Regions from separate parts of the Neobacillus sp. FW104-15D2 genome, predicted to be linked through region 2. Evidence: riboswitches for the same ligand, from Rfam matches in the RefSeq annotation. Region 2 holds a riboswitch; each other region holds the start of a gene.
What was found. A riboswitch is a leader RNA that binds a small molecule or an ion and turns the genes downstream of it on or off. The one in region 2 is predicted to bind cyclic di-AMP.
Positions count from the first base shown of each region.

Region 1: it holds a riboswitch for cyclic di-AMP, as region 2 does, so the genes downstream of both, AC3WR0_RS22815 (sporulation protein) here and AC3WR0_RS23790 (APC family permease) in region 2, are expected to answer to the same signal.
Region 3: it holds a riboswitch for cyclic di-AMP, as region 2 does, so the genes downstream of both, AC3WR0_RS14015 (ArsB/NhaD family transporter) here and AC3WR0_RS23790 (APC family permease) in region 2, are expected to answer to the same signal.

Region 1 covers NZ_JBYTCJ010000039.1:1,452-5,582, forward strand. Annotated here, with positions in the region: gene AC3WR0_RS22805 (MFS transporter) at 1-881, opposite strand, end outside; gene AC3WR0_RS22810 (hypothetical protein) at 1,044-1,319, shown strand; cyclic di-AMP (ydaO/yuaA leader) riboswitch at 1,521-1,667, shown strand; gene AC3WR0_RS22815 (sporulation protein) at 1,854-2,219, shown strand; gene AC3WR0_RS22820 (DEAD/DEAH box helicase) at 2,635-4,131, shown strand, end outside.
Region 2 covers NZ_JBYTCJ010000044.1:23,354-27,484, forward strand. Annotated here, with positions in the region: gene AC3WR0_RS23780 (Ger(x)C family spore germination protein) at 1-1,011, shown strand, start outside; gene AC3WR0_RS23785 (GerAB/ArcD/ProY family transporter) at 1,034-2,182, shown strand; cyclic di-AMP (ydaO/yuaA leader) riboswitch at 2,420-2,558, shown strand; gene AC3WR0_RS23790 (APC family permease) at 2,712-4,131, shown strand, end outside.
Region 3 covers NZ_JBYTCJ010000016.1:76,987-81,117, forward strand. Annotated here, with positions in the region: gene AC3WR0_RS14010 (TrkH family potassium uptake protein) at 1-454, opposite strand, end outside; gene AC3WR0_RS14015 (ArsB/NhaD family transporter) at 481-1,761, opposite strand; cyclic di-AMP (ydaO/yuaA leader) riboswitch at 1,870-2,038, opposite strand; gene AC3WR0_RS14020 (MFS transporter) at 2,249-3,748, shown strand; gene AC3WR0_RS14025 (lmo0937 family membrane protein) at 3,822-3,968, opposite strand.

The DNA of each region.
Region 1 (4,131 bases), on a different contig from region 2:
GTAAGGACAACTCCTTCCATTAATAAGCATATAAAAGCAATAGGGAGAAAGTTCTTTTTAATGAGTCCTGAAACCAGCGGACTCATTAAAAGTCCTGTTCCCAGAACGCTATAAAAAATCCCAACTCCAAGTCCGCCCATATGGAAAACCTTCACCGCGTAAACACTTAGCAAAACATTTTCAATCCCATTTATTAAAGGATTTAACAGATCAAAGGTCATGAGCATAAGCAAAAAGACAGAAGCCATGGCAAGCTTTGCAAAGCTTGCTGCAGACACTGTTTCCTTTGATTGCATTTGAACCGTTCTATTCTCAAGGCTTGGTATACCGGAAATAAAATATGCAGCAGCGGCAAAAGATAGAATGTTAATAAAAAATGCCGCCTTCGGGCCTAGGAGAAAAGAAACGATCCCTCCAGTAAAAGCCCCCACAATTAAAATGATTCCGAGAGAAACCTGCTCCCATGCGTTAACATCTTTTATTGATTTCTTTAGTACGATGCTGGGAATTCCAGCTTTCCTTGCCGGAGCATACAGAGCTTCTCCTGCTGAAAGAAGAAAAGTGCCTGCATAGACAATCCACATGTCAGCTGCACTATTAATAAAAAGAAAAGATATGGCAATGAAAGCACGTACCAGGTCGGTAGTAATCAAAAGTCTCTTCCTGGTCCATTTTTTGGCGAATCTGCTGCTAAAAGGCCCAAATAGGAGAAAAGGGATCATTCTTAACGCCATTGTAAGCCCAACTGCTAGACCAGAGCCTGTAATTTCCAAAATAAGCGTCAATAACGCTACCTGACTGAAACGGTCACCAATTCCATTAACCACTCCAGCTAGAAATAACCTTCGGTATGATTTTTCATGCTTTATGGTTTGATACATTCTAGCCCTCCTTACATTAAATTAAGTAATTTAACGTTAATCTAATTAGATGTTAATCTAATTTATTTATCGTGTAAACAAAAATTTCAAAACTTTTTCATCCAAGACTCTGAATATTTAAAAAGGAAGAAAATATACATACATGGACAAGGAGGGGTTTGAATGGAAAACAAATTTATCTTACGGTTTTTTTATAATGAGGACAGTTCCATTTCCATACCAATTAAAGGAGAAAATGCAGAAGAAATTTCGAAAAGGATCATTGAACAAAATAAGACTTGGATTTCCTTCCCGCTACGAGATAAATACACAAAGAAATTAGGTTCCGAATTTGTCACTATTAACATAGAAAAAGTAAAATATTTTAAAGTGGAAAAACAAATCAATTCTTTATCGTCAAAATTTGACGAAGGAGATTTTGTAGAGATGAGTCAATAATAAGTAGTACATATCCGAGCCATTTTTCTAGACGAAAATGGCTTTTTTGTTTTCTTTGTCAAAATTTATAATAAAAGTGAGAGAAAGTAAGATAACCTGAGAGATTCACAGAAAAATCCCCGCAATGAACCTTTTTTGACATGTAATTGTACTATATTGGCAGTTTACATTTGTCGAACCACTGAATAAAATAGACAAGTATATAAATAATGGCTTAATCCTGATATTTTTCAGAAGCGGAGGAACCAATGTTACTTGGGGTTAATTCTGTTTTTTTCAGAAGGGGTGAATTTCTCTTTCGCCATCCTACCCGACAGCTAACTTCGCAGGCTAAGCGAGGGAGGTCCATAAGACCACCATGTTTTCGGTTTCTTTTTTAAGAAGTGGATACATGAAAGAAGGTCTTTTTATTTTGCATTTAAAATTAATATGTAGATGATAATTCCTCTAAATTGTTCGTGAATCAAAAAATAACCCTTACTATGATTCACCTGTATACAGCACAAATGAATCCAGAAGCAAAAGGTGATCAAAATGTTGGCAAATTATTTAAAACGTTTAATCGGTCAGCCAAAAATTGATATTAAACTTGATAAACCAGAGTATACTGCTGGTGGTGTTATTAATGGATCAATTGAATTCGAAGGCGGATTGATCAAAAACAAAATCAGCCGTATTGATATTGACTTGCTGGGTGAAAAGAAGTCTGTTCATGATGCATTAAACAGCATGTCTGTATTATGTTCACAGCCTTGTCATCCTCATAAAAAAGAATCTATCAGCTTTATTTTAACCATTCCTGAGGAACTGGAAAGAGAGAAAGATTACTCTCTTGAATTTAGTGTCAAACTAGATAATTCCTCTTTAATTACAAAAAGAAAAACACTAAAAGTATCCTAACCCTTTTGGCAGCATGGGCCATTTATAAGTATCCTAACCTTTTTAGCAGCATGGGCCATTTATTACACCTTATGAAACTTTTCTTGCGGATCCTATGTATATTCGTTCTATTGGTTTTGAATTAAGCCCTGACAATTAAGTCATAATGCCTTCTAATTAGATTAGCAAAACCAAATAATCAGTCGTAGGACAATTAATACCACCCATCCCCGGACCATACAGGCTGCAAATCCAACCAAATGTGAAAAAATAATAAGCAGGCCGTATACCATATCTGTCAGGTATAAGGCCTTTTTTGGATTTTACCTTCAATCTATTGTGATTTTCATTTTATATTAAAACCGCGGAATTATGTTACAATCGGGATTATTCAGTAGGAAAAAGTATAACAGCTCTAAAGGAAGGGACAAAGCTTTTGAACACTAAACTCAATCAAAAACTAATTATAGAAAAGTGCGGCTCTGTCTCCTTTAAACGTGGAGAATATTTTAACCGTACTAATAAAATCCTTTTTTCAGAATATGAATCAAATTACTGCAGGGCAATTGTCAACGGTGATGAAGATTTCCACGTGACAGTACATACTGATGAGAATGGTACCCTTCATACTTCCTGTGACTGTCCTAAGTTAGCCTCCTTTAAGAAGGACTGCCAGCACATTGCGGGAGTATTACTTGCTATTCTGGAACATCAGCGTAAAGGAACTGCCCCAACTGAAGAAAAGCAAAATAAAAAAGATTTAACAGAAGGAATAATTAACCTTTTCTCTAATCGTGCCATTAAAACAAGTGGGTATTTGCCTCATTTCGAAAAAAGAGAGGTAATTAATGCGTCTTTTATATGTAAGCCTATTTCTATAGGCAGTGAACGATATCTTTTCGGCCTGGAAATTGTTCTTGGATCTACTGTTGTAAAGGATATTCGAATGTTTTTGAATCACATCACCGAAGGCAGTCCTTACAAACATGTTGGTACATTTACATATGAACCAACTCTTCATTGTTTCGAAAAAGAAACAGATGCTGTTATTCATCAGCTTATCCAGGTGCTTCGTGACCAAAATGCTTATGGAATTACCACTCCTTTTCAAGAAAACAATCAGATGCTGCTCATACCTTCCTCCTCATGGGATCGGCTTCTCCCGTTGCTGATTAAGGCACAAAACACCAAGATGGAGTATGAGGGACAGACCTTCCAAGGAATCCCCTTAACGGATGAAATGCCTCCATTGGAATTCGAAATTACACAAAGCATCGAAAACAATTACCATTTAAGGATAAAAGGACTGCAGCGGTTGGTCATTTTTGATTCCTATCTGTCTGTTTTATTCGATGGGAAAATTAAAAAGCTTGAAAAAGAGGACTTTGAAAGGCTTTGGGAACTTGTCCAAATGCTGGCAACATCTGGAACCAATACAATCCCTATACCGAAAGAGAAGCTGCATTTTTTTCTGGAAAAAGTGGTTCTTGGATTAAAAAGATTGGGCCAGGTTCACATTTCTGAAAATATCACAAAAGAATGGGTAAGAACCCCGTTGATAGCTAAGCTTTATCTTGATCGTGTCAAAAATAAGCTTCTAGCAGGACTTGAGTTTCAATATAACCATATAACCATTAATCCATCGGAGGGAAAGGGAATTACTGGAAATTCTTTTATCGTAAGGGATTTAGAGAAAGAAGAGGAAATCCTCCAGCTTTTGGATGGGAGCTCATTTTCAAGGACGGATGGTGGATTTTATCTGCATAATGAAGAGTTAGAGTATGAGTTTTTATATCATACCCTTCCCAAGCTGCAAAAACTTGTCCGAATTTATGCTACAACTGCCGTTAGAAATAGAATATCCAGAGGAGTATTCCGTCCTCAAGTAAGAGTCAAAGTAAAGAAAGAACGAACTAATTGGCTTGAGTTTAAA
Region 2 (4,131 bases):
GGTGGCCTTCCCATTGCGGTTTACAAAAGTTCCGGTGTAAATTTAACGGATGCCGCGAGGAACGCGACCAAGAAAATTTCCAGAACTCTCTATTTTGCCCATACGAATGTGGTTGTGATTAGCGAGAAGCTGGCAAAAAAGGAAGGGGTTGTTAATATTTTGGATGCCCTTGACCGGGATCCCGTATTTAGGACCACTACCCAGTTAGTTATCGCCAGGGGAACCACAGCTGAGGAGATGCTCTCCACTCTTACCATTCTAGATAAGCTGCCAGTCAATAATCTCACCAAATCTCTTCAGGTAACCGAAAATATGTTAGGAGAGAATTTTAAGATAACGATTGATGACTTTATCAGCGGACTTGTAAGCACTGGAAAACTACCCATAGCTAATGGATTCCAATTAGTAGGGGACAAGAATAAGGGGAAATATAAATCAAATTTGGATTCAACTATCCCGGAGGTAATAATAAAGACTGATGGACTGGCTATTTTTAAAAAGGGTAAATTAAAAGGCTGGATTGATGGTAAAGAAGCCCGAGGTGCTGTATGGGTCCTCGATAAGATCAAAGGCACAGATGTAAATATAGATTGGAAGGGAAAAAAGAATGCTATTAGTTTAATTACACTCCGGTCCAAGACCAAGGTATCTGCAACTGTTAAAAACGATAAGCCTGTTATTCATGTAGCGATTGAGAATGAAGGAAATGTGAGCCAGGCAGATTTGCCGATTAAATTAACTGATCCAGACGTCATCGGGAAAATTGAACAAAAAATGGAAAATTCAATTCAGAAGGAAGTACTGGATACCATTAAATCTGCTCAAAAACAACGCAGTGATATTTTTGGTTTCGGAGATGCCGTTCACCGTACTGACCCGAAGCTATGGAAAAGGATTAGTAAAGATTGGGATAATCAGTTTGCCGAATTAAAAGTGACAGTTAAAGTAGATTCCTATCTCCGCCGGGGTGGGATTCGGACCAATCCGTTTTCGGTGGATATGAAACAATAACCCTACAGAAGGGGGAGCATGGATGGACACCATTAAGATCAATTCGTTCCAATTGTTTGTCCTTGTATTTTTGTTTGAGATGGGCAGTTCTATTGTTGTAGGTATTGCTTCTGGCTTGAAGCAGGATGCGTGGATAGCTGTCCTGCTAGGGATGGCAGGAGGTCTTCTGCTTTTTCTTGTCTATCATCGCCTGTTTAGCTATTACCCGGATTTGCCCCTGACTGGATATGTACAAAAAATTACAGGAAAATTTATTGGAAGCATCCTTGGATTTTTATATATCGTCTATTTTCTTTATTGTGCATCTAGGGTAATGCGTGATATCGGTGAATTATTAACGACAACCATCTATACGAATACCCCGCTTTTTATCCTTAATGCATTGATGGTTCTTACCGTCATTTACGCCATCCATAAAGGCCTTGAAGTTTTGGCCCGGGTAGGAGAGCTTTTATTTATGATGGTTTATTTAATGGCCATTATAGGTTTTTTATTAGTTCTATTTTCAGGACTGCTGCATTTAGAAAATCTTAAACCAATATTGGAAAATGGCATAATGCCGGTAATAAAGAAAACATTGGGCGAAACCATTACCTTCCCTTTTGGTGAAATGATCATCTTTACCATGATTCTTCCCAATTTAAATGAACCAAAAAAAGCAAAATTGGTGTGCCTTTCAGGGATTATTCTGAGCGGAATAAATATAATCATTACAACCATTATCAATATTGCTGCTCTGGGGACAGACCTTATTATTCGTTCTCCTTTCCCTTTGCTAAGCACGATTTCAAAAATTGATCTTATGAATTTTATTGAAAGACTGGATGTATTTTTTATGCTTTACCTGGTTATTGGCGGGTTTTTCAAAATAACTCTCTACTTTTATGCTGCCGTGCTGGGAGCAACTGAATTATTTAAATTTAAGAATACAAGCAAGTTAACTTTTCCAATTGGTTTAATTGTTTTATTTGCCTCACTTACGATCGCTTCAAATTATGCAGAACATATAAAGGAAGGTTTGAAGATAGTCCCTATCTACTTACATTGGCCCTTTCAAATCATCATTCCTATGATGCTGCTCGTTATTGCTTTTTTTAGGAACAGAAAGAAAAAGCAGAAAACAACCAGCGATCAAACTTCGAAATCAGAAATAAGCTCTACAAATCAATGAGCTGGGTATGGAAGTACATTCCATCTAGTTAAGCCGAATTGTTACTGGATTATTCTAGCCTTAAACCTTACAAACTCTAAGAAGTCTTCATGTCAGTAATGAATTTTTGTTAAAAGTTTTCCTTTTTTTAGTCTCATTGTAAGTACTTTTTATTAAGCTCTGTAAGCAAGGGCTTTTCCTTTCCACATATTCATTTACAAATGAAAATTACAGGAGTAATATGTAAATCAGTTTCATAGTTCTAATTCGCTTAATCCTTATGGAGCGGGGGACCCGAGATTGTGGTTTCCACTTGGGGTGAATCCTTAAATAGGAAGGGCTACTCTTATGGCCCGAACCCGACAGCTAACCTCGTAAGCGTAACAGGAGTGGAAGGTGAAAACTGGTGAGACGAGGAAACTTTAGTCCGCTGGGCAGCTTACTATGCCTGGAGGGCTTTTTTTATTACAAAAATAATAAAACTTGTCTCTGATTTGATTTCTAAAAAAAGGGAATTATACAAAAGAAAAATTTATGGGGGCGGAATTAATTGTTAAATGTACTAAAGAGGTTTTTGATAGGAAGACCCCTAAAATCTCATGAATTAGGGGAACAAAAATTAAATAAGGTAAAGGCATTGGCAATTCTTTCATCTGACGCCCTTTCGTCAGTGGCTTACGGGCCCGAGCAAATTCTTCTTGTCCTCGTTTCGATAAGTGCTATCGCCTTTTGGTATTCGCTGCCTATAGCGATAGGGGTTTTATTTCTATTAATAGCCTTGATCCTATCATACCGGCAAATTATCTATGCCTATCCGCATGGCGGAGGAGCCTATGTTGTTTCTAAAGAGAACCTTGGTGAAAATCCCGGATTAATAGCAGGCGGTTCATTGTTGGTTGATTATATTTTAACCGTGGCTGTAAGTGTATCAGCTGGTACGGATGCGATTACTTCGGCTTTTCCATCATTACATCCATACAACGTCTTGATTGCTATTATATTAGTCATATTTATTACCATCTTAAATCTTAGAGGGATAACTGAATCGGCGTCTGTTTTAGCTTATCCCGTTTATTTATTCGTTCTGGCCCTTGTTATTTTAATCATTGTTGGTATTTATCACATTGTTACGGGAGCCGTACCAGCAGAAGCACATTCACCAATTGGAACGCCTGTTGCTGGTATCACTTTATTTTTATTACTTAGAGCCTTTGCATCTGGCTGTTCTGCTTTGACAGGTGTAGAAGCCATTTCGAACGCGATTCCTAACTTTAAGGATCCGGCACCCAAAAATGCAGCCAAAACCTTGATAGCAATGGGATTCATTCTTGCTGTACTGTTTACAGGTATCGTATATTTAGCGTATTATTACGGCATTGTCCCACATGAAAAAGAAACGGTTGTTTCCCAAATAACAGCTAAGACATTTGGCCGTAATTATATGTATTACTTTATCCAGGCTACAACCGCTATGATCCTGGTTCTGGCAGCCAACACTGGTTATTCGGCTTTTCCTTTGCTGGCCGTTAATTTGGCAAAAGATAAATATATCGCCAGGATGTTTACTATAAGAGGCGATCGGCTGGGTTATTCCAATGGAATCATCTTCCTCGCTGTTATGGCCATCATTTTGATCATTGTATTTAAAGGCCGGACAGAACGATTGATTCCTCTTTATGCGGTAGGAGTGTTTATTCCATTTACTCTTTCTCAGACTGGAATGCTGGTAAAATGGATCCGGGAAAAACCGCAGGGATGGATAGTAAAATTAATCACCAACTTTGTTGGGGCCTTGATCAGTTTTGTGGTCATGATGATCTTTTTTATTACCAAGTTCGGGCAGGTATGGTCCGTCCTGATTTTTCTTCCATTAATCGTGCTGCTATTTCACGCAATCAAAAAACATTATAATGCCGTCGGAGAACAGCTAAGCTTAAGCAACAATGAGCCAATCCCTTCGATTGAAGGAA
Region 3 (4,131 bases), on a different contig from region 2:
TATCAAAAGAAAATCGAATCGAAAGTAAAAGGGCCCCCGCTGCTTCTATTACAGCAGTAAAAATTAAAATTCTTCTTACCAGACGTACAATCCCTTCCATTGAAAGATTATTTAAGGATTCCTGGAGGAGGATCCTCTCTTTTAATGAAATTCTTTTTCCTAGAAGAAAGGCAAACAACGTAGCAAATGTCATAAATCCCAATCCGCCAATTTGAATGAGAGAAAGGATAACTATTTGTCCAAAATGAGTAAACGTTGTACCAGTGTCAACTACAACTAGACCTGTTACACAGGTAGCTGAAGTAGCAGTGAAAAGGGCATTTAAAAAATGAAGCCCTTTTCCATCAACTGTCGAGACTGGAAAAGTTAAAAATAAAGTTCCTAGTAAAATGATTCCTGCGAATCCAAGAACTAATATTTTCGGCGGATCAAGATAATACTTTTTTCTCTGCATAAACATACTTCCCTATCATAATTTTTTTACAGCAAATATCTGAGATAGACATAAATCATAGAAATGAAAACTGAAACCAGCATTAATGGAAAACCAATAAAAAGAAATTTAACAAAGGAAATCTTCTGCCCTTCTTTTGCTGCAAGCCCCGCAACCACCAGGTTGGCAGAAGCTCCAATCAATGTCCCGTTCCCTCCAAGACAGGCACCGAGAGACAGACTCCACCAAAGCGGATCTAAATTGTTAATACCCAAATTCCCCATCTCTTTAATCATGGGGATCATGGTGGCCACAAAAGGGATATTATCTACGAAGGAAGAGACAATGGCACTCATCCAGAGAATTAATATGGTTGTGGATTTCAGTTCTCCTCCAGTCCAAGTCATTGCTTTTCTGGCAACCGATGCTATTAATCCCGTTTCAACAAGGCCACCGACAATCACAAACAGTCCAATAAAAAAGAAGAGGGTTGTCCATTCCACTTTTTCAAGTGCCTTTTCCAAATACTTATCACCAGTAATCAACAGAAGCAGAAATGCGCCTGCTAAAGCAATTGTAGCTGTTTCAATGCCTATTAATTGATGAAGAAAGAACCCGCCTATTGTAAGAACAATAACAAGAAGGCATTTTCTTAAAAGTGCTTTGTTTAGAATTTCTGCAAAAGGATCTTTTTCCAACAAACTGTCTATTAATTGCGGTGTTGTTTTTAATTGCTTTCTATATATGAGCGTAAGAATAAATAGAGTTACAATCATTATAATGATAATGACAGGCGTAAGGTTGTTGATAAAAGACAAGAAAGTCAGCTTTTTAACAGCACTTCCGATCATAATATTGGGAGGGTCACCAATCATAGTGGCGGTGCCGCCAATATTTGAGGCAAATATTTCCGAAATTAGATATGGCATTGGATTCACTTTAAGCTGAACAGTTATGCTTAACGTAACAGGAACAACAAGCAGAACAGTTGTCACGTTATCAAGGAATGCTGAAGCTATCGCTGTGAATATACTTAATGCCACTAGTATCCTGACAGGATTTCCTTTTACCTTTTGTGCTGACCAAACAGCAATAAATTCAAAAACACCTGTTTGAGAAGTAATCCCTACAATTACCATCATTCCGATTAATAATCCAATTGTATTAAAATCAATGTGATGCAAGGCACTTTCCTGGTCAAGTACACCGAGTGCTACCATAAGGATTGCGCCAATCATTGATATAATGGTCCTATGTATTTTTTCAGAAATAATAAATCCGTATGTAACTAGAAAAATAATAAGTGAAATACTTTCTTGTGCTCCCAACCATTTTCACTCCAGTTCTGTAATTGTATTTTTTGCTTTCTCCCCGAATGTATTCCTATAAAACAAAAAACACCTGGGTATACCTTGGGTGTTAACAGCCTTTTTAATAGCGTTTTCCTAGGCCTCTAACGGAGTTAGCTGTCGGATTCCGGACTAAAAATTCCCTCCCCTTTTGAAAAAAATGCTTAAGAGATGCATTATTCTCGAAAGGGACCCACCCCAAGTGGATTCCCACGCAATGCTGCCCCCGCTTACGAAGATTCAGCGAAATTATTATGCAAGGAAAAATATACTACTATCAATATTAACAAACAAGCTAACAGCTGTCAGGATTTTATTTTTGAATATTTAGAACCACAAAATATTATTTTTAAAATAGGCTTTTCTTCCTTTCTCAACATGTGGTATTTTTAATTCGAAATATACTACCGGTTTAAAATGATTAGGCTTTTTAAGGACAAAGAATTTGACCTCCAAGGGGAATGAAATGACAATCGAAAAAAAACAGCTTTTTTTGCAAACGGCAAGCCTGATTGCTGGCTTTATGGTTTGGGTACTGCTTTCTTCCCTAATGCCTTTTATTAAGGAAGATATCCCTCTTTCACTAACCCAACAAGCTTGGGTCATAGCGTTGCCAGTCCTGTTAGGTTCCTTGCTCAGAATACCTTTTGGTTACTTGACAAATAAATATGGAGCAAGGGTCTTATTTCTTTGGAGTTTTGTTATCCTTCTTATTCCTATTACTATAATTTATTTTGCCACATCCCTCTTTACACTGCTTATCGGCGGGGTTCTTTTAGGAGTAGGCGGGGCTCTTTTTTCAGTAGGAGTTACCTCGCTTCCTAAATACTACCCGAAAGAAAAACATGGATTAATTAATGGTATCTACGGAGCAGGAAATATAGGGACGGCTATCACAGCCTTCATAGTACCTATCCTTGCAGCCTCCCTTGGCTGGAGAAGGACTACAGCCATTTTCTTTGCTGGAATAGCTATTTTTATCCTTTTGACCTTCTTGATTGGTGATCGCAAAGAAAAAAGAGTAAGTGTACCATTTTATGATCAATTCATTGAAGTAAGAAAAAACTCAAGATTATGGTTCCTTTGTCTGTTTTATTTTATAACCTTTGGTTCCTTTGTTGCATTTACTATCTATCTTCCCTCCTTTTTAATTAATCAATTTGACTTAAACAAAATCGATGCTGGGATTAGGACAGCCGGATTTATTGCCATTGCTACTATATTTAGGCCTGTTGGTGGGTGGCTAGGTGACAAAATCAATTCATTATTTATATTAATTCCGGTTTTTGCTGGATTAACCTTCTCTGGTTTCCTTTTATCCTTTACACCTTCTTTACCTATATATTCTTTTGGATGCCTCCTTGTTGCCTTTTGCGCAGGAATTGGGAACGGAGCAATTTTTAGAATAGTGCCGGTATACTTTTCAAAACAGGCAGGTGTGGTTAATGGAATAGTAAGTGCCAGCGGCGGAATAGGCGGCTTCTTCCCTCCTTTAGTCCTTACTCTTTTCTTTAATCTAACAGGTCATTACGCTATTGGATTTATGACTTTATCTGAGTTTTCCCTTGCTAGTTTACTATTGGTTTTTTGGATGTTCTATCAGGATAAGCTAAAACTTGCTGAAAAAATTATTGATCATTCATTTGAAGGAATTCTCGTAACTGACTCAGAGGGAATAATCCAAAAGGTTAATTCGTCTTTTTCTAAAATTACTGGTTTTTCACATAAGGATGTAATAGGAAAAACTCCAAGTGTCCTTCAATCAGGTGAACACGGCAATGATTTTTATAAAAATATGTGGGAAAGTCTTCAGCAAAACGGTATTTGGGAAGGTGAAATTTGGAATAAACGCAAAAATGGTGAATCTTATAAGGAAAACTTGACCATCACCGCCATCAAAAATGAAGCAGGGGAAACACAAAATTATATAGGTATGTTCAGGGAGATTCATTCAAAGGGAGAATAGAAAAAGGCTTTCCGCTAAGCGCGGAAGGCCTTTTTTGTGAAGACTTTTTTGAGTTAAATCTTTTAATTACAATCTATCGTGATGCCTTGCCTCTAATGAAATTGAAGATGAAAACTACCACTGCGGCAACCAATAGAAAATGTATTAGTCCTCCAGCAATGTGGAAAACAAGACCCAATACCCATAAAACAAGTAAAATTGCTGCTATTGTCCAAAGCATATTATTCATCCTTTCTTTTGTGTTTAGAACTATACTACCCCTCTTTTACTTTTTAAAAACAATTATTAATTGGTTGTTTTACAGTCAACTGGTAAAAACGTTACAACTTTTTGTCTTTCTAATTGAGTTCACATTTCCTTCACAGCTTTTGTGAGGTACGTCA